3 regions of the Pseudomonas sp. LS.1a genome follow, and region 1 is predicted to be linked to each of the others. Evidence: predicted binding sites of a transcription regulator. Region 1 holds the regulator's gene; each other region holds the start of a gene.

What was found. The regulator FliA, encoded in region 1, starts transcription of late flagellar genes. The targets are predictions, from matches to a motif close to CTAAAGTTTNNNNNNNNNNNGCCGNTAA.
Region 2: the regulator FliA is predicted to act here: its motif matches at 2,002-2,029, upstream of MKK04_RS10610 (methyl-accepting chemotaxis protein).
Region 3: the regulator FliA is predicted to act here: its motif matches at 1,738-1,765, upstream of motA (flagellar motor stator protein MotA).

The regions. Positions count from the first base shown of each region.
Region 1 covers NZ_CP092827.1:4,102,618-4,108,754, forward strand. The annotation lists gene MKK04_RS19015 (chemotaxis protein CheA) at 1-1,978, opposite strand, end outside; gene MKK04_RS19020 (protein phosphatase CheZ) at 1,991-2,779, opposite strand; gene MKK04_RS19025 (chemotaxis response regulator CheY) at 2,800-3,174, opposite strand; gene fliA (RNA polymerase sigma factor FliA) at 3,293-4,033, opposite strand; gene fleN (flagellar synthesis regulator FleN) at 4,030-4,863, opposite strand; gene flhF (flagellar biosynthesis protein FlhF) at 4,957-6,137, opposite strand, start outside.
Region 2 covers NZ_CP092827.1:2,312,802-2,318,938, reverse strand. The annotation lists gene MKK04_RS10615 (hypothetical protein) at 1-53, shown strand, start outside; gene MKK04_RS10610 (methyl-accepting chemotaxis protein) at 317-1,942, opposite strand; gene MKK04_RS10605 (tetratricopeptide repeat protein) at 2,198-2,596, shown strand; gene MKK04_RS10600 (SDR family oxidoreductase) at 2,603-3,307, opposite strand; gene MKK04_RS10595 (LysR substrate-binding domain-containing protein) at 3,397-4,302, opposite strand; gene pdxR (MocR-like pyridoxine biosynthesis transcription factor PdxR) at 4,932-6,137, opposite strand, start outside.
Region 3 covers NZ_CP092827.1:5,166,881-5,173,017, forward strand. The annotation lists gene motB (flagellar motor protein MotB) at 1-818, opposite strand, end outside; gene motA (flagellar motor stator protein MotA) at 822-1,673, opposite strand; gene MKK04_RS23875 (HDOD domain-containing protein) at 1,804-3,339, shown strand; gene MKK04_RS23880 (rhodanese-like domain-containing protein) at 3,384-4,193, shown strand; gene asd (archaetidylserine decarboxylase) at 4,203-5,066, shown strand; gene serB (phosphoserine phosphatase SerB) at 5,225-6,137, opposite strand, start outside.

The DNA of each region.
Region 1 (6,137 bases):
TGAGGTAGAACAGCGGCAGCGCCTTGTCACGCACGATCACCACTTCCTGGCCGTCGACCACGTTGGTGCGCGACAGGTCGAGGTGGAAGATTTCGTTGACGTTGACCAGCGGGAAAGCGAACGCCTGGTTGCCCAGCATCACCATCAGGGTGGGCATGATCGCCAGGGTCAGCGGCACCTTGATGACGATCTTCGAGCCCTGGCCCTTGGCCGAGAAGATGTTGATCGAGCCGTTGAGCTGGGAGATCTTGGTCTTCACCACATCCATGCCCACGCCACGACCGGACACGTCGGAAATCTCGGTCTTGGTCGAGAAGCCCGGGGCGAAGATCAGGTTGTAGCAGTCCGACTCGCTCAGGCGATCGGCGGCGTCCTTGTCCATCAGGCCCTTTTCCACGGCCTTGGCGCGCAGGATGTTGGGGTCCATGCCCTTGCCGTCGTCAGAGATCGACAGCAGGATGTGGTCGCCTTCCTGTTCGGCCGACAGCACCACGCGGCCGGTGCGCGCCTTGCCGGAAGCTTCACGCTCATCGGGCATTTCCACGCCATGGTCGACGGCGTTGCGCACCAGGTGCACCAACGGGTCGGCCAGGGCCTCGACCAGGTTCTTGTCGAGGTCGGTCTCTTCGCCTACCAGCTCCAGGTTGATCTCTTTCTTCAGCTGGCGAGCCAGGTCGCGAACCAGACGCGGGAAGCGGCCGAAGACTTTCTTGATCGGCTGCATGCGGGTTTTCATGACCGCGGTCTGCAGGTCGGCGGTGACCACGTCGAGGTTGGACACGGCCTTGGACATGGCCTCGTCGCCGCTGTTCAGGCCCAGGCGCACCAGGCGGTTACGCACCAGCACCAGTTCGCCGACCATGTTCATGATCTCGTCCAGACGCGCGGTATCGACCCGCACGGTGGTTTCTGCTTCGCTGACGCCATGCTTGTCGGCGGCCGGAGCCGGGGCGCGCGGCGCCGAGGCAGGCTTGCTGGCTGCCGCCGGTGCCGGTGCCGGTGCCGCAGCTGGCTTGGCTACCAGCTGGCTGTCGGCCTTGGCCGCAGCCTGCGCTTGCACCTTGCCCGCAGCCGGGGCATCGACGGCGGCAACATCGCCGCCAAACTTGCCCTTGCCGTGCAACTGGTCCAGCAGCGCCTCGAACTCGTGTTCGCTGATTTCGTCGCCGGCTGCACTGGTGTCAGCTGCGGCAGGCGCCGGTGCCTTGGCGGCGGGCAAGGCATCGGCCTGGAAGGTGCCCTTGCCATGCAGCTGGTCCAGCAGCGATTCGAATTCAGCGTCGGTAATTTCGTCGCTGGCCGCTTCCGGCGCGCTGGCAACCGGCTGTGCGGCAACCTCGGCGCTGAACTGGCCTTTGCCGTGCAACTGGTCAAGCAGCGACTCGAACTCGGCGTCGGTAATTTCGTCACCTTCGCCACTGACGGTTTCGCCCTGCATCTGCTCCTCGGCCGCAGCTTGTGCCTTGACCGCATCGAGCGAATCGAGCAACTGCTCGAACTCGCTGTCAGTGATGTCCTGCTCCTCGGCCGGCGCCTCGACAACCGGCTCCGGCGCCGCAGCGGCAGGCGCTTCAACGGCTTCGGCGCCCCCCGGCTCGGCAAGGCGCGACAGCGCCGCCAGCAGCTCGGGGGTGGCTGCGGTCACTTCGGCACGCTCGCGCACCTGGCCAAACATGCTGTTGACCGTGTCCAGTGCCTCGAGCACCACATCCATCAGTTCCGCGTCGACCCGGCGCTCACCTTTGCGCAGGACGTCGAACACGTTCTCGGCGATATGGCAGCACTCCACCAGCTCGTTCAGCTGAAGGAAGCCGGCGCCCCCTTTTACAGTGTGGAAACCGCGAAAGATCGCATTGAGCAGGTCGGCATCGTCGGGCCGGCTTTCCAGCTCGACCAGTTGCTCGGACAGTTGCTCAAGAATTTCGCCGGCTTCTACCAGGAAATCCTGGAGGATTTCTTCATCGGCGCCGAAGCTCATCAAAGGTGCTCCTTAAAAACCCAGGCTGGACAGCAGATCATCGACATCGTCCTGACCGGACACGACGTCTTCACGCTTATCGGCATGAATCTGCGGACCTTCACCCCGAGTCGGATGTTTTTCTAGATCTTTTTCTGCGCGCAGTTGATCGTGGTCATGCTGGATACCGGCAAAACGGTCGACCTGGCTGGCCATCAGCACCAGTTTGAGCAGGTTGCTTTCCACCTCGGTGACCAGGTTGGTGACGCGCTTGATCACCTGACCGGTCAGGTCCTGATAGTCCTGGGCCAGCAGAATGTCGTTGAGGTGGCCGGCGACCTTGCGATTACCTTCGGCGCTGTGCGTCAGGAAACTGTCGACGCGCTTGACCAGCTCCCGGAACTCCGGCGCGGCCACTTCACGGCGCATGAAGCGCTGCCAGTCGGTGCTCAGGGCCTTGGCCTCGCTGGCCAGGTCGTTGAGCACCGGGGTGCTTTCCTCGACCAGGTCCATGGTGCGGTTGGCCGCGCCCTCGGTGAGCCTGACCACGTACGACAGGCGCTCGGTGGCGTCGGTTATCTGCGACACCTCCTCGGCCTGCGGCATGGTCGGGTCGATCTGGAAACTGACGATGGCACTGTGCAGCTCGCGGGTCAGCTTGCCGACTTCCTGGTACAGGCCGCGGTCGCGGGTCTGGTTCAGCTCGTGAATCAGCTGCACCGCCTCGCCGAAACGGCCCCGCTCCAGGCTTTCGACCAGCTCCTGGGCATGTTTCTTCAGGGTCGATTCGAACTCGCCCAAAGACGTTTGTGATGAATCCATGGCGCGCCCCCTGACGTGACTCAGCCGTTGACGCGTTCGAAGATCTTCTCGATCTTTTCTTTGAGCACCTGGGCGGTGAACGGCTTGACCACATAGCCGTTGACGCCGGCCTGGGCCGCTTCGATGATCTGGTCGCGCTTGGCCTCGGCTGTCACCATCAGTACCGGCATGCCTTTCAGCTTGTCGCTGGCACGCACCTTGCGCAGCAGGTCGATACCGGACATGCCGGGCATGTTCCAGTCGGTCACCAGGAAGTCGTAATGGCCGTTTTCCAGCATCGGCAGCGCCGTGGTGCCGTCATCGGCTTCTTCGGTGTTGGTGAAGCCCAGGTCACGCAACAGGTTCTTGATGATCCGCCGCATCGTCGAAAAGTCGTCAACGATGAGGATTTTCATGTCTTTGTTCAAGTAGACCTCCAAGCAGTCTCAAACGCGCTCGGCTGCGAGCGCGCATTCAATCAAATCGGTGCAACATGGAAAACGCACGTGGAAAACGACTGCAACGACTCCGGGCTCAACGCGCCCGCCATTCCCCCAGGCGGCTGCGCAGGCGCGCGGCACACTGGCTGTGCAACTGGCTGACCCGCGACTCGCTGACCCCAAGCACCTCTCCGATTTCCTTGAGGTTCAGCTCTTCGTCGTAGTACAGCGCCAGTACCAGGCGTTCACGCTCCGGCAGGTTGGCGATGGCCTCGGCCAGGGCAACCTGGAAGCGCTCGTCCTCCAGGCCACGCGCAGGCTCGACGTGGCCACTGGCGCCATCCTCATGCAGCCCTTCGTGCTCGCCGTCCTGCAACAGGTCGTCGAAGCTGAACAGGCGGCTGCCCAGGGTATCGTTCAGGATCCCGTAGTAATCATCGAGACTCAATTGGAGTTCGGCAGCAACTTCATGATCTTTAGCGTCGCGGCCGGTTCTTGCTTCCACTGCACGCATCGCGTCACTGACCATGCGCGTGTTGCGGTGCACCGAACGCGGTGCCCAGTCACCCTTGCGCACTTCGTCCAGCATGGCTCCGCGGATGCGGATGCCGGCGTAGGTTTCAAAGCTGGCGCCCTTGCTGGCGTCGTACTTGTTGGCCACTTCCAGCAGGCCGATCATGCCGGCCTGGATCAGGTCCTCGACCTGCACGTTGGCCGGCAACCGCGCCAGCAGGTGGTAGGCGATGCGCTTGACCAGCGGGGCATAGCGTTCGATCAGCTCGTACTGGGCGTCTTTCGACGCCCGGCTGTACATCTTGAAGCCGCTGGCATTCATAGCACAGGTCCCGCGCTGGTGGGCCGCACCAGGCGCTCGACAAAGAACTCCAGATGGCCGCGCGGGTTGGCCGGCAGCGGCCAGCTGTCGACCTTCTGGGCAATCGCCTTGAAGGCCAGTGCGCACTTGGAGCGCGGGAAGGCTTCGTAGACCGCACGCTGCTTCTGCACCGCCTTGCGCACGCACTCGTCATACGGCACGGCACCCACGTACTGCAGGGCAACGTCAAGGAAGCGGTCGGTGACCTTGGTCAGCTTGGCGAACAGGTTGCGCCCTTCCTGCGGGCTCTGCGCCATGTTGGCCAGCACACGGAAACGGTTCATGCCGTAGTCGCGGTTGAGCAGCTTGATCAGGGCGTAGGCATCGGTGATCGAGGTCGGTTCGTCGCATACCACCAGCAGCACTTCCTGGGCGGCGCGAACGAAGCTGACCACCGAGTCGCCGATACCGGCTGCGGTGTCGATCACCAGCACGTCAAGGTTGTCGCCAACTTCGCTGAACGCCTGGATCAACCCGGCATGCTGGGCCGGGGCCAGGTGCACCATGCTCTGCGTGCCCGAGGCCGCCGGCACGATGCGCACACCACCCGGGCCCTGCAGCATCACGTCGCGCAGCTCGCAGCGCCCTTCGATGACATCGGCCAGGGTCCGCTTGGGTGTAAGGCCCAGCAGCACGTCGACATTGGCCAGGCCCAGGTCGGCGTCGAGCAGCATGACCCTGCGGCCAAGCTCGGCCAGCGCCAGGGACAGGTTCACTGAAACGTTAGTCTTGCCGACGCCACCTTTGCCACCGGTCACGGCGATCACCTGTACGGGATGCATGCTACCCATGTCTGTTCTTTACCTTGTCTCGCTGGGACTCAGGCCACACGTAGGGCAATTCTGCGTACCCTTTGGCATAGCTACCTTGCACACGCTTCATCATCAACCCGCTCGCCGTGGGTTGTGATAGAGATCAGCGAACATGTCGGCCATGGCCTCTTCGCTGGGCTCGTCCTGCTGCTGCACATTGACCGCACGGGTAACCAACTGGTGCCCCCGAGGCAGGTGCAGGTCGTCAGGAATGCGCGGCCCATCGGTCAGGTAGGCCACTGGCAGTTCATGACTGATGGCAAGACTCAGCACGTCGCCAAGGCTCGCCGTTTCATCGAGTTTGGTCAGGATGCAGCCGGCCAGGCCGCAGCGCTTGTAGCTGTGGTAGGCGGCGGTCAGCACCTGCTTCTGGCTGGTGGTGGCCAGTACCAGGTAGTTCTTCGCGGCAATGCCACGCCCAGCCAGGGTTTCCAGCTGCATGCGCAGGGCCGGGTCGCTGGCCTGCAGGCCGGCGGTATCGATCAGCACCACGCGCTTGCGCAGCAGCGGCTCCAGCGCCGCGGCCAGCGACTGGCCCGGGTCGACATAGGTCACCGGCACGTTGAGGATACGACCCAGGGTCTTGAGCTGCTCCTGGGCACCAATGCGGAAGCTGTCCATGCTCACCAGCGCCAGGTTCTGCGCGCCGTACTTGAGCACGTAGCGGGCGGCCAGCTTGGCCAGGGTGGTGGTCTTGCCCATGCCGGCCGGGCCGACCATGGCGATCACCCCGCCCTCTTCGATCGGCTCGATCTCGGGGATTTCGATCATCCGCGCCAGGTGCGCCAGCAGCATGCGCCAGGCGTGGCGTGGCTCATCGATCTCGGCGGTCAGGTCCAGCAGCTCGCGGGCGATCGGCCCGGACAGGCCGATGCGCTGCAGCCGGCGCCAGACGGTGGCCTGTTGCGGCTTGCTGCCCTGCAGCTGATTCCAGGCCAGCGAACCGAGCTGCACTTCCAGCAGCTCGCGCAGGCCCGACAGCTCGGAGCGCATGGCATCGAACAGGCGCGGGTCGACCGGTGCCGACGCAGGGGCTGCAGCAGCGGCCTCGGGAGCATCGACATGGGGTTCGATCAACGGCTCGGCGGCGGTCAGCGACTGCCCGGCGAACAATTGGCGGTTGTTGTCGCTGGTGTCCGGGCGGTGGTCCAGCTCGGCCTGGGCAGTGGCGATGCGCGTATGGGTCTTGCGCAGCTCTTCTTCCAGCTCGGCGTTGGGCACACGCGGGGCCAGGGCGGACAGCTTGTAGTCCA
Region 2 (6,137 bases), 1.8 Mb from region 1:
ATTCCAAGGAGCACAACAAGGCCGGGCGCTCCTCTTCGAAGCATGATCGATAACTGAAAGCACGCCACTCCTGCAGGCACTGCACAATCCTCAAGGGCGGCGCTGAACCTGTGGGAGCGGCTTCAGCCGCGAAGCATCCAACGCGGTGCATGGCACCGGCTGCGCCGGTGTTCGCGGCTAAAGCCGCTCCCACAGGGTCCCTGCTAACTCAATGAGTTATGTGCAGTTCTATGAGAACGGGCATGGCGCATTCCTTCGGCTGGGGAAGCCCTTGTAAAGACAACTGCTCCCCCAACAGCCTGATGCCCACCTGACCTCAAACCCTGAACCGCCCCACCAACGCCGTCATCTCCCCCACCAACCGCGACAACGCCTTGCTCGCCTCACTGGTCTGCTGCGCCCCCGCTGCCGAGGATGTCGACAGCTCGCGAATGTTCAGCAGGTTGCGGTCCACCTCTCGCGCCACCTGGGCCTGCTCTTCGGCTGCGCTGGCAATCACCAGGTTACGCTCGTTGATCTCGCCGATCGCACTGTAGATCCCCTCCAGCACCTGCCCCGAGGCCAGGGTCACGTCCAGCGTCGACTGGGCGCGGCTGGTACTGGTCTGCATCGAGGCCACGGCCGCTTCGGTGCCCGCCTGCACACGCCCGATCATCTGCTCGATTTCCTGGGTCGACTGTTGCGTGCGGTAGGCCAGCGTACGCACCTCATCCGCCACCACCGCAAAGCCGCGCCCGGCCTCGCCCGCGCGGGCTGCCTCGATGGCGGCATTGAGCGCCAGCAGGTTGGTTTGCTCGGACACCGAGCGAATCACCTCCAGCACCTTGCCGATATCCCGCACCTGCCCGACCAGTTGCTCCAGATGCGCGCTGCTGGCCTGGATCTCACGCGTCATGGCCTCGGTGCCGTCGATGTTGTCGCTGACTTGCCGGCGGCTTTGCGCTGCCAGCTGGTTGGATTCGCTGGTGGTCTGCGAGGTGGTGATGGCGTTGCGCGCAACCTCCTCCACGGCTGTGGTCATCTCGGTGACAGCGGTGGCGGCCTGCTCCAGTTCCTGGCCCTGCTGGCGCAGGTTGTTGGCGCTTTCCTCGGTGACCGCATTCAGCGCCGTGGCGGCTGCATCCAGTTGCCCGGCACAGCTGCTGATCTGCACCAGGGTGTCGCGCTGGCTCTGCTGCATGCGCTCAAGCTCATGGAACAGCTGGCCGATCTCGTTGCTGCCCTGCCCCTGCACCGGCACGCTCAGGTCGCCGCCGGCAATGCGCTGGAAGTGCCGACCGGCTTCGCGCAGCGGGTGCAGCACGCGCTGGGCAATAAAGGCCCAGCACAGCGCCGCCAGTAACAGCGTCACGCCCAGCAGCGCCAGGCTCAGCAGCTGCGCGCGCGCCAGGCGCCGGTCGGATTCCAGCATGATCTGCTGGCCGCGCTCACTCAACGCGCCGACCAGTTGCTGGCGCAGCGCCTGCAACCGGCCCATGGCGTTGCCGGCGTCGGTGTTGACCTTGAAATACTGCTCAAGCGAACGTTGACGGGTTGCCTCACGCTGCCCGGCGACTGCCTTGGCGTACTCGCCATAGGTGGCCTGCAGCGCGGTTGCCAGTGCGTGCAGTACAGGCTCGCGGGCGTTTTCGACAAACTCGTCCACCAGCTTCTGGCTCTTGTCGTTCAGCTCGACCGACAGCGCCATGCGCTTGTTGGCACTTTCCTCATGGCCACCCAGTTGCTCGATGAAGCCCGAGGACACATTGGCGCTGGCGCGAATCGCCATCAGCAACGCATTGTTCAACCGGTCCGACTGGTGCGCGGTCTGGTCCAGTTCGGTGATCTGCTGGTCGCTACCCACCGCTGCACGCCAGGCACTGACGGTGGAAAACAGCAGGGTCAGACTGAACAGCGACAACACCCAGAACATTCCGGTGCGGATCTTCAGGTTGGCAAGCATGCGGGCAGTACTCCTTGTTGGCACCACTTCTGGTCGATGATTCGATGGTGGGTGTGCTGCTATCGGAGGTACTGACGCAGGCTTGAGGCGCCGGAATGCGGTTTTGGGCGGTAACCGAACAGATGTTGCCAGGGCAAAGGGCGGGGAACAGGCAACAAATTGCCCAAGCGGGAACTTCAACGCTCCACTTCGGTCGATAGCATCCCCTTGCCCTCCAGCCAGGGGTTTGCCCAAGCCCTGCCGAGTCTACCGCCGATGCCCAGCACACCTGTTCTGTCCGCCTTGCTCCTGTTGTTCAGCGCAATCACGGCACCAGGCGCACTGGCCGGCGAGCGCTCCGCGCCGGCACGCAGCAACCATGCCTCGACCGTGCTGATCGAAACCGCCTCGCAACAGTATGCCGACGGCCAACTGGACCAGGCGGCAGCCACCCTGGAGCGCGCGCTGCACATTCAGCCGAACAACCCGGCAACCCTGCACTACCTTGGCGTCCTGCGCCTTCAGCAAGGGTTGTACGAACAGGCCGAAACCCTGGCGCAGCGCTCCAACCTGCGTGTTGGCAACAATCACGCACTACGCAGCCGCAACCTGCAGCTGATAGAAGCCGCGCACAAGGCCCAGGGCGACGGCGTGCTGCCGACGGCTGCGTACTGAGGGCGGTCAGACGCTGCGCGTCAGGCCACCATCGACCTTGATGTTCTGCCCGGTGATATAGGCAGCCCCGTCGCTGGCCAGGAATGCAATGGTGGCGGCAATTTCCTCGCTGGTGCCATAGCGCCTGAGCGGTACGCTGTCGCGCCGCTGCTCAGTGGCCGGCAGGCTGTCGATCCAGCCAGGCAATACGTTGTTGATGCGCACGTTGTCCACGGCATAGGTGTCGGCGAAGATCTTGCTGAACGCCGCCAGGCCCGAGCGGAACACCGCCGATGTGGGGAACATTTCGTTGGGTTCGAATGCCCAGGCGGTAGAGATGTTGATGATCACTCCCCCCTTCTGCCGTTGCATGACTGGCGTCACCAGGCGTGCCGGGCGGATAACATTGAGCAGGTACGTGTCCATGCCCTTGTGCCAGTCTTCGTCGCTGATCTCCAGGATCGGCGCGCGCGGGCCGTGGCCGGCGCTGTTGACCAGCACATCGACGCGCCCCCACTTCCCGACCACGGCATCCACCAGGCGCTGCAAGTCCTCGACCGACTGGTTGCTGCCGGTAACACCGATACCACCCAGCTCCTTGGCCAGTGCTTCGCCCTTGCCCGAGGACGACAGGATGCCGACCTTGAAGCCGTCGGCAGCCAGGCGACGTGCCGCTGCTGCGCCCATGCCGCTGCCACCGGCGGTGATGATTGCTACCTTTTGCACAGACATATTGCCTCCTTCGGCGATGGAACCCTGTGTTTGCAAGTGCATTCACACTAGCAGCCACACAGGTGCGCAGGGAGGCAGCCGGACTTCGTCTAGCCAGTAGTTTTTCTTTCGTCAGCCTGAGCCTTGAGCCACGCCCTGACGATTTGCAGGGCCGCTGGCGGCTGCCCCTTGCGCGGCCATACCAGGTAGAACGCCTTGTCCAGCCGCAGTTGCTGGGGGAACACCTGCACCAGCCGGCCGGCGGCGATATCGTTGCTGACGAAGGCATGGCTGGCCAATGTAATGCCCTGCCCGCCTATGGCAGCTTCGATGGCCAGCGAGGTCTGGTTGAAGCGCACGGTCTTCGCCGTGGGCGTCGGGTGGCCAGGGAACACCGCAGCGCAGAACTGCGGCCAGAAGTTGTGCGCATCGTGCAATGCCACATAACGCTGCAAGGCGGCAAAACCCTCAGGCCAGCCCACGTCTGCCAACAACGCCGGGCTCGCCACCGCGACCACCGGCGGCTCCATCAGCAACTCGGCGTTCAGCCCGGCACCGAACGGCGGCTGGCCATAACGCACGGCCAGGTCCACACCATCGGTATGAAAATGCGAAAGCCGGTCGGTGGCCAGCACCCGCAAGTCAATCTCGGGGTTGTGCTCGGCAAAGTGCCCCAGCTTGGGGATCAGCCATTTCGAAGCAAAGGTTGGCGTTACGCTGACCGTGAGATGGGAGGGCGCCGGACGCAACAGCCGCGTGGCCTCGTCGATCATCGCCAAGGCACTGCGCACGCTGGTGCTGTAGGCATGCCCGGCATCGGTCAGGCCTAGGCCGCGCGGCAAACGCTCGAACAGGCGAACCTCCAGACCGGCCTCCAGCCCACGAATCTGCTGGGCAACGGCGGCTTGGGTGACGCCGAGCTCCTCGGCGGCCAGGCGGAAGTTCAAGTGACGCGCCACCACTTCGAACACCCGTAACGCATTGAGTGAGGGCAACCCGGGAAAACCTGCAGGCATGGCGATGATTTTTCTATTGGCTGCTCGGCAGCATTGCGCCGAGGCTATCCTCATCGGCCGAGGAAGTCGATGCTTTGTCGGCGGACAGAGCCCAAAGGAGTTGGCATGCCCGCCATCAATGCATTCCGCCACTACGGCCTGCTCGACCTGTCTTGGACACAACGGCCGTTGCGGCTGACCGCGCTTGCCGAGCAGGTGCTCGCTGGGCAGGCGCACTGGCTTGACCACAACCCTGCGCAGCGCTGGGTGAAGTGCTTATCGATGCCGCGGACAGGCCCTGGGTGGTCAGCGAACAAGGCTAGGTGTGGCAGCGCAAATAGCCCGCTCAAGCCTGATCAGGTAACGCGGTGGATGGCACCGGCGTTGCCGGTGTTCGCGGGCATGCCCGCTCCCACAGGAACCGAGGGTACCCGAAACCTGCACCATACCTGTGGGAGCGGCTTTAGCCGCGAACACCGGCGCAGCCGGTGCCATGCACCGCGTTGGATTCTTCGCGGCTAAAGCCGCTCCCACAGGGTACGCGGACTGCTTGCGATTTCAGTTATCTACGCGACAGCGCAGCCCAAAGGGCTGGGCCATCTCCCACAGGGACTGCGCTAGCTTTTAGAGCTTGAGCAAGACCGTTGCGCCTACAGGGCCGATGTTGCAATCGCCTTCGCCGCTTGCGCCAAACGTTGCGTAGCCAGCCGGATTTCATCCATGTCCAGCGAGGCAAACCCCAGGCGCAAGGCATTTTCCGCATGACCGAACGGCGAAAACTGCCGGCCACTGCGTACCACCAGGTCCAACGCCAGCGCTTTGCCAACCAGTTGGTCCACATCGATCGAGTCGGCAAACCTCACCCACAGCGCCAGCCCGCCTTCCGGTGCCTTTACAGCTACCTGCTCGCCAAAGGCATCGCGCAAGCAAGCCAACAGGGTCTCCCGACGCTGACGATACTCCCGCGCAACCCGACGCAAGTGCTTCTTCAGCTCGCCATCATTGATCAGGTCCGCCAGCATCTGCTGCATCACCGCATCGCCCTGCCCCAGGGTCAGCGTCGCCCTGCGCTCGAGCACCACGGCCACCTCCGCCGGCGCCACGATGAAACTGCAACGGAAGGTACTGCCCAAGGACTTGGACAATGAACCAATGTAGATCACATGCCGCTGCTGACGGTCGCTGGCCAGCGGCAGGTAAGGCCGCCCGGCAAAGTGGTACTCATGGTCGTAGTCTTCCTCGACCACGCAAAAGTCGTGCTGCCGCGCCAGCTCCAGCAACTGCTGCCGGCGCCCGGCAGGCAGGCTGACCGTGGTCGGGAACTGGTGATGGGGTGTGATGTACAGCATGCGCACCTTGTGCAGCCGGCACAGTGCATCGATCTGGTCGACCCGGCAGCCCTCGTCATCTAGGTCCACGGTGACCAGCCGGGCACCCAGCTGGCGGAAGATCTCCCACGCGGGCGGATAGCTCAAGCGCTCGACCAGCACAACGTCACCGGGCTTGAGCAGCACGCTGGCCACCAGGTACAGCGACATCTGCACGCCCTGGGTCAGGCAGATATGCTCGGCGCCAACGTTCAGGCTGCGATTGTGCCGCAGCATGTCGGCCAAGGCGCTGCGCAGGTAATGGCTGCTGCACGCGCTGCCATGGCGCACGGTGTTGGCGGTGAAGCTGTTGCGCAAGGCATTACGGTAATAGCGGTGCAGAACGGTCTGCGGCAGCAGGCGGTGGTCACAGGCGCCGTTGTCGAAAAACAGCGCACCCGGCCGATGCTGCTGCGCGGCAGCCTGTTCGTTGGCCGTGAAGTAGGCAACGGCAGGCTCCTCTGGCAGCACCAGGGCAAAGGGCCGCGC
Region 3 (6,137 bases), 1.1 Mb from region 1:
TTGGTCAGCACGATGATGTCGATGCGGCGGTTGACCGGGTTGAACGGGTTCTTGCGGTCGAACAGCGAAGACGACGCGTAACCCACCACCCGTGCCACCTGGCCATCCGGGTAGCCACCGGCCACCAGCGCACGGCGCGCGGCGTTGGCACGGTTGGCCGACAGTTCCCAGTTGCCGAACTCGCCACTGCCGGCATACGGCTTGGCGTCGGTGTGGCCACTGATGCTGATCTTGTTCGGCACCGCCTTGATGGTGTCGGCCATGGCCAGCAGGATGTCCTCGAAGTACGGCTGCAGGCGCGCGCTGCCAATGTCGAACATCGGCCGGTTCTCGGCGTCCATGATCTGGATGCGCAGGCCGTCCTGGGTGATCTCGAACAGGATCTGGTCCTTGAACTTCTGCAGTTGCGGGTTCTCTTCCACCTTGTTCTGCAGTTCCTGCAGCAGCAACTCCAGGCGCTCACGCTCGACCTGCTCGGCCATGGTCTCCACCTGGTCCTTGTCCAGCTGGATGCTGGTATCGGGCGTCGGCTCGGACTTGGCTTCGGGGTTGATGGTCTTTTCCGGCGCCAGCTGAGGCGAGCCGCCCAGGTCGATGACGTAGGGCGTGCCGCTTTCCGAGAAGCCGATCGGGTCCTTGAAATAGCCGGCAATGGCGATCTTCTGTTCCGGCGTGGCCGTGGACAACAGCCACAGCACCAGGAAGAACGCCATCATCGCCGTGGCGAAGTCGGCGAAGGCGATTTTCCAGGCGCCGCCGTGGTGGCCGCCGCCAAAGCGCTTGACGCGCTTGACGATGATGGGCTGATTGTTCTCCATGACTCAGCGACCGCGAACCGCTTGTTCCAGTTCGGCGAAGCTTGGGCGGTGCTTGGGGTACAGCACCTTGCGCCCGAACTCGACCGCCAGCGAAGGCGGCATGCCCGAGGCCGAGGCCACCAGCGAAGCCTTGATCGATTCGTAGAGGTTCAGTTCTTCCTTGGCATCGTGCTCCAGGCACTTGGCCAACGGGCCGAAGAAGCCGTAAGCCGCCAGAATACCGAAGAAGGTACCCACCAGCGCCGCACCCACATGGAGGCCGATGGAGGCCTGGTCACCATCACCGAGCGAGGCCATGGTCACCACGATACCCAGTACCGCCGCAACGATACCGAAGCCGGGCATGCCGTCGGCGATACCGGTCACCGCATGGGATGGGTGCTCCAGCTCTTCCTTCATGCTCAGCAGTTCCATGTCGAACAGGCCCTCGAGCTCGTGCGGGGCCATGTTGCCGGTGGACATGATGCGCAGGTAGTCGCAGACGAACGCAGTCATGCGTTCATCGGCGAGCACCGTCGGGTACTTGGCGAAGATCGGGCTGGCGGCGGCGTCTTCGATGTCGGCCTCGATGGCCATCATGCCTTCACGACGGCTCTTGTTGAGGATCTCGTACACCAGGCCCAGCACTTCCAGGTAGAAGGCGTGAGTAAAGCGCGAGCCGAACATCTTCATCGACTTCTTGATGACGTGCATGGTCATGTGGCCAGGGTTGGCCTGCAGGAATGCACCAAAGGCCGCACCGCCGATGATCAGTACTTCGAACGGCTGGATCAGCGCTGCGATCTTGCCGTGGGAGAGCACGTATCCGCCGAGCACGCTCGCGAATACGACGATGATGCCGATAATTTTAGCCATAGGTTCAAAGCACTTGCTGTCGTGGTCAGGGGAAGAGGCGGGAGCTTTAAAACTCTTCTTCTACTTATCGGCAGAACTGCGCCAGACTATAGCCACTCAATGCGAAAAGCCAGTTCGGACTGATGTCAAAATGCCAATTGAAACCAAGGTGCCCGCTCAGGCTCCACGTACGCTAGAGGCCTGGGTAAAGCTGCTCGAGAGTGTTCGCATCCCCGTGCCGAAGCACAGCTACGACCGGGTCATGGCCGCCATCCACGATAGCCGCCGCTCGCTGCGCGATATCGCCGAACTGATGCAGGACAGCCCGGCACTGGTGCTGTCGGTGATGCGCGAAGCCAATCACCCCACCAATGCCAGCCTGGCCGAGCCAGCCGAAAGCCTGGAAGTCGCCCTCAACCGCCTGGGTCTGGAGCGCAGCGAACAGTTGCTCAAGCGCCTGCCTGCGGTACCCGTCGAAGAGATCCCGCCGGTACTGTGCCAGTTCCAGCTGATCAGCCAGCACGCTTCGCAGCAGGCCAGCGGCCTGTTCGCCAGCCGCCTGGCACGGCTGTGGCAGGAGATCCACTGGGGTAGCCTGCTGTTCCTGTCGCCACTCTGGCCGCTGGCGCTGGCCTACCCCAAGCTGCTCGACACCTGGGAGCTGCGGGTTATCCACAAGGGCGAGGACGCCACCCATGTCGAGGAAGAGCTGTTTGGCGTGCGCATCATCGCGCTGTGCCAGACCATGGCGGAGTACTGGCGCCTGCCACAATGGGTGACCCAGGGATACCGCCTGCTGCTGGAAGAACGCGAACAGCTGGCCCAGGTGCTCAATATCGCCCGTGACCAGGACCTGCTCAGCCAGCAACACCGCCTGGATGCCGAGCCCGGCCTGCGCCGCTGGTTCAACCAGCCGGCCAACACCGTGCTGCTGGCCAATAACCTGGCCCTTGCGGCCCAGGTGGGCTGGGACAACCCGCACCTGCTGCGCTGGCAACTGCTGACCGCGCTGTACCTGCAGACCTCGCTGGATGACGTGCAGCAGCAAGTGCACCAGCAGGCTGCGGCCAGCGCCCGCCGCCATGCCCAGCATGCCTTGTTCCACCCGGCCGAAGCGCTGATCTGGCCCTGGCACCAGCGTCGCCCGCACCCGGACATGCTGGCACCGCCACCGCCCAGCAGCGACGACCTGGCGCGCTGGCGCAAGCTGTGCCAGCACCTGCTGGCCCAGCCCAGCCCGTTCACCAACACCGTGCACCTGGCCACCCAGGCCATCGAAGCCCTGCTGGCCTGCGGCATGCAGCGCATCCTGCTGCTGAGCCTGGACAAGGCCAGCGACTACCTGCGAGTACAGCAACTCGCCGGCCTGCCCAAGGAGGCCGGGGCCCTGGCCCTGCAGGTATCGCAGAACAAACTGCTGCAAAAGCTGCTGGCCCAGGCTGGACAACTGCGCATCACCCCGGAAAACCACAGCCAGTTCTCGGCCCTGCTGCCGGCCCCGCTGCGCGCCTTGTTCCGCAGCGAGCACGTGCTGCTGCGCTCGCTGGCGGTGAACGACCAGGTGCTGATGCTGATGGTGGCTGACCAGGGCTGCCGGCCACTGGCCGATATCAGCGTGCAAGCCTTCGGCAAGACCGCACAATGCACCGAGCGGGCGCTGTCGGTGTTTGCCAACCGCAAGGCCTGAGCCTTGCGCTACAATCGGCCCTCTTTCCACACTGGAGACCGTGGATGACTGACTTTTCCGGCCTGCCCCTGGTAATCGAAGCCGCGGACCTGCTGCAACGCCTGGATTCGCCACAGCTGATCCTGGTCGACCTGAGCAGCACCAACCGCTATGTCAGCGGGCATATTCCCGGCGCACGCTTCGTCGAAGGCAAGCGTACCCAGCTCGGCCAGCCCCCCGCGCCCGGCCTGCTGCCGGCCCTGGGCGAGCTGGAAAAACTGTTCAGCGAACTCGGCCACCGCGACGATGCCGTGTATGTGGTGTATGACGATGAAGGCGGCGGCTGGGCCGGGCGCTTCATCTGGCTGCTCGACGTGATCGGCCACAAGCGTTACCACTACCTCAATGGCGGCATCCAGGCCTGGCCGGCCGACAAGCTCTCCACCGAAGTACCCGCCAGCGGCAACACGCCTGTACACCTGCGCATCGACAGTGAGCCCACCGCTACTCGCGAGTACCTGCAAAGCCGCCTGGGCGCCGACGACCTGGTCATCTGGGACGCCCGTGGCCCGCAGGAATTCAGCGGCGAGAAAGTGCTGGCAGCCAAAGGCGGCCACATCCCCGGCGCGATCAACTTCGAGTGGACCGCCGGCATGGACCTCAACGACCACCTGCGCATCCGCCAGGACATCGCCGAAGTCCTGCAGAACCTGGGCATCACCCCCGACAAGGAAGTGATCACCCACTGCCAGACCCACCGCCGCTCCGGTTTCACTTACCTGGTGGCCAAGGCCCTCGGCTACCCACGCGTCAAGGCTTACGCCGGCTCGTGGAGCGAATGGGGCAACCACCCGGACACGCCTGTAGAAGTCTAAGGAACCTGCATGAAATCCCGTTTGTTCATCATCAGCCAGTACCTGCTGCCGCACCACCTGCTGTCACGGCTGGCCGGCTGCATTGCCGAGTGCCGCGTGCGCTGGTTCAAGAACGCCTTCACCGCCTGGTTCGCCAAGCGCTACCAGGTGAACATGGCCGAAGCCATGGTCGAAGACCTGAGCGCCTACGAGCACTTCAATGCATTCTTCACCCGTGCCCTGAAGCCAGGTGCCCGCCCGCTGGACGAGACCCCGGGCGCGATCCTGTGCCCGGCCGACGGTGCCGTCAGCCAGCTTGGCCCGATCGAGCACGGCCGCATCTTCCAGGCCAAGGGCCACGGCTTCAGCGCGCAGGAACTGCTGGGCGGTGACCCGGCCATGGCCGCGCCGTTCATGGGCGGCGAGTTCGCCACCATCTACCTGTCGCCCAAGGACTACCACCGCGTGCACATGCCGCTGGCCGGTACCCTGCGTGAAATGGTCTACGTGCCGGGCCGCCTGTTCTCGGTCAACCAGACCACCGCGGAGAACGTCCCCGAGCTGTTCGCCCGCAACGAGCGCGTGGTCTGCCTGTTCGATACCGAACGCGGACCGATGGCCGTGGTGCTGGTTGGCGCGATGATCGTCGCTTCGATCGAAACCGTGTGGGCAGGGCTGGTGACGCCGCCCAAGCGTGAGCTGAAGACCTTCCGTTACGACGAGGCCAGCCGCGCGCCGATCCATCTGGAGAAAGGTGCCGAACTGGGCCGTTTCAAGCTGGGTTCGACCGCTATCGTGCTGTTCGGGCCGGAGCAGGTGAAGTGGGCTGAGAACCTGGGTGCTGGTTCTGCGGTGCGCATGGGGCAGCAGTTGGCGGCGCCTGCGCAGGCTTGATTCGAGCAGTATGAAAGAGGCCCTGCATTGCAGGGCCTTTTTATTGGGTCCGCTGTGCGGCCCTTCGCGGGCACGCCCGCTCCCACAGGGTAAGCGCGGCTCTCTCTGTGGGAGCGGGCGTGCCCGCGAAGGGCTGCACAGCAGCCCCAAAGTCCCGATCAGCCGCGCGCGTCGCGGTCGCGCAAGCCCAGCAGGTACAGCACGCCATCAAGCCCCAGGGTGGAAATAGCCTGCTTGGCCGACTGGCGCACCAGCGGCTTGGCACGGAACGCCACGCCCAGGCCGGCCAGCGACAGCATCGGCAGGTCGTTGGCACCGTCACCCACGGCAATGGTCTGCTCCAGCTGCAAGCCTTCTTCGCTGGCCAGCTTCTGCAACAGCTCGGCCTTGCGCTGGGCATCGACGATCGGCTCCACGGCCACGCCGGTCACCTTGCCATCAACCACTTCCAGCTCGTTGGCGAACACATAGTCGATACCCAGCCGCGCCTGCACCTGGCGAGCAAAGTAGGTAAAACCACCAGACAGGATCGCAGTCTTGTAACCCAGGCGCTTGAGCTCGGCAAACAGGTTCTCGGCCCCCTCGGTCAGGCGCAGCGATGCACCGATCTCGTCCAGCACGCCCACATCCAGGCCCTTGAGCAGCGCCATGCGCTCCTTGAAGCTGGCGCGGAAGTCCAGTTCGCCGCGCATGGCGCGCTCGGTGATCGCAGCCACCTGCTCGCCCACGCCAGCGGCCTTGGCCAGCTCGTCGATGACTTCGGCTTCGATCAGCGTCGAGTCCATGTCGAACACCGCCAAGCGGCGGTTTCGGCGGAACAGGTCATCTTTCTGAAAGGCAATGTCGACGCTCAGCTCTTCAGCCAAGGCGAAGAAATCGGCACGCAGAGCCTGGGAGTCACTTGGCACGCCACGCACGGAGATCTCGATGGCCGCCTTGCCCTTGTCGGTCTCGGCATCCAGCGCCACACGGGCCGACAGGCGCTCGATACGCTCGATGGTCAGGCCATAATGGCTGATCACTGCACTCACCCGCTGCAGCTGCTCGGGGGTAATCTTGCGGCTGAGCAGG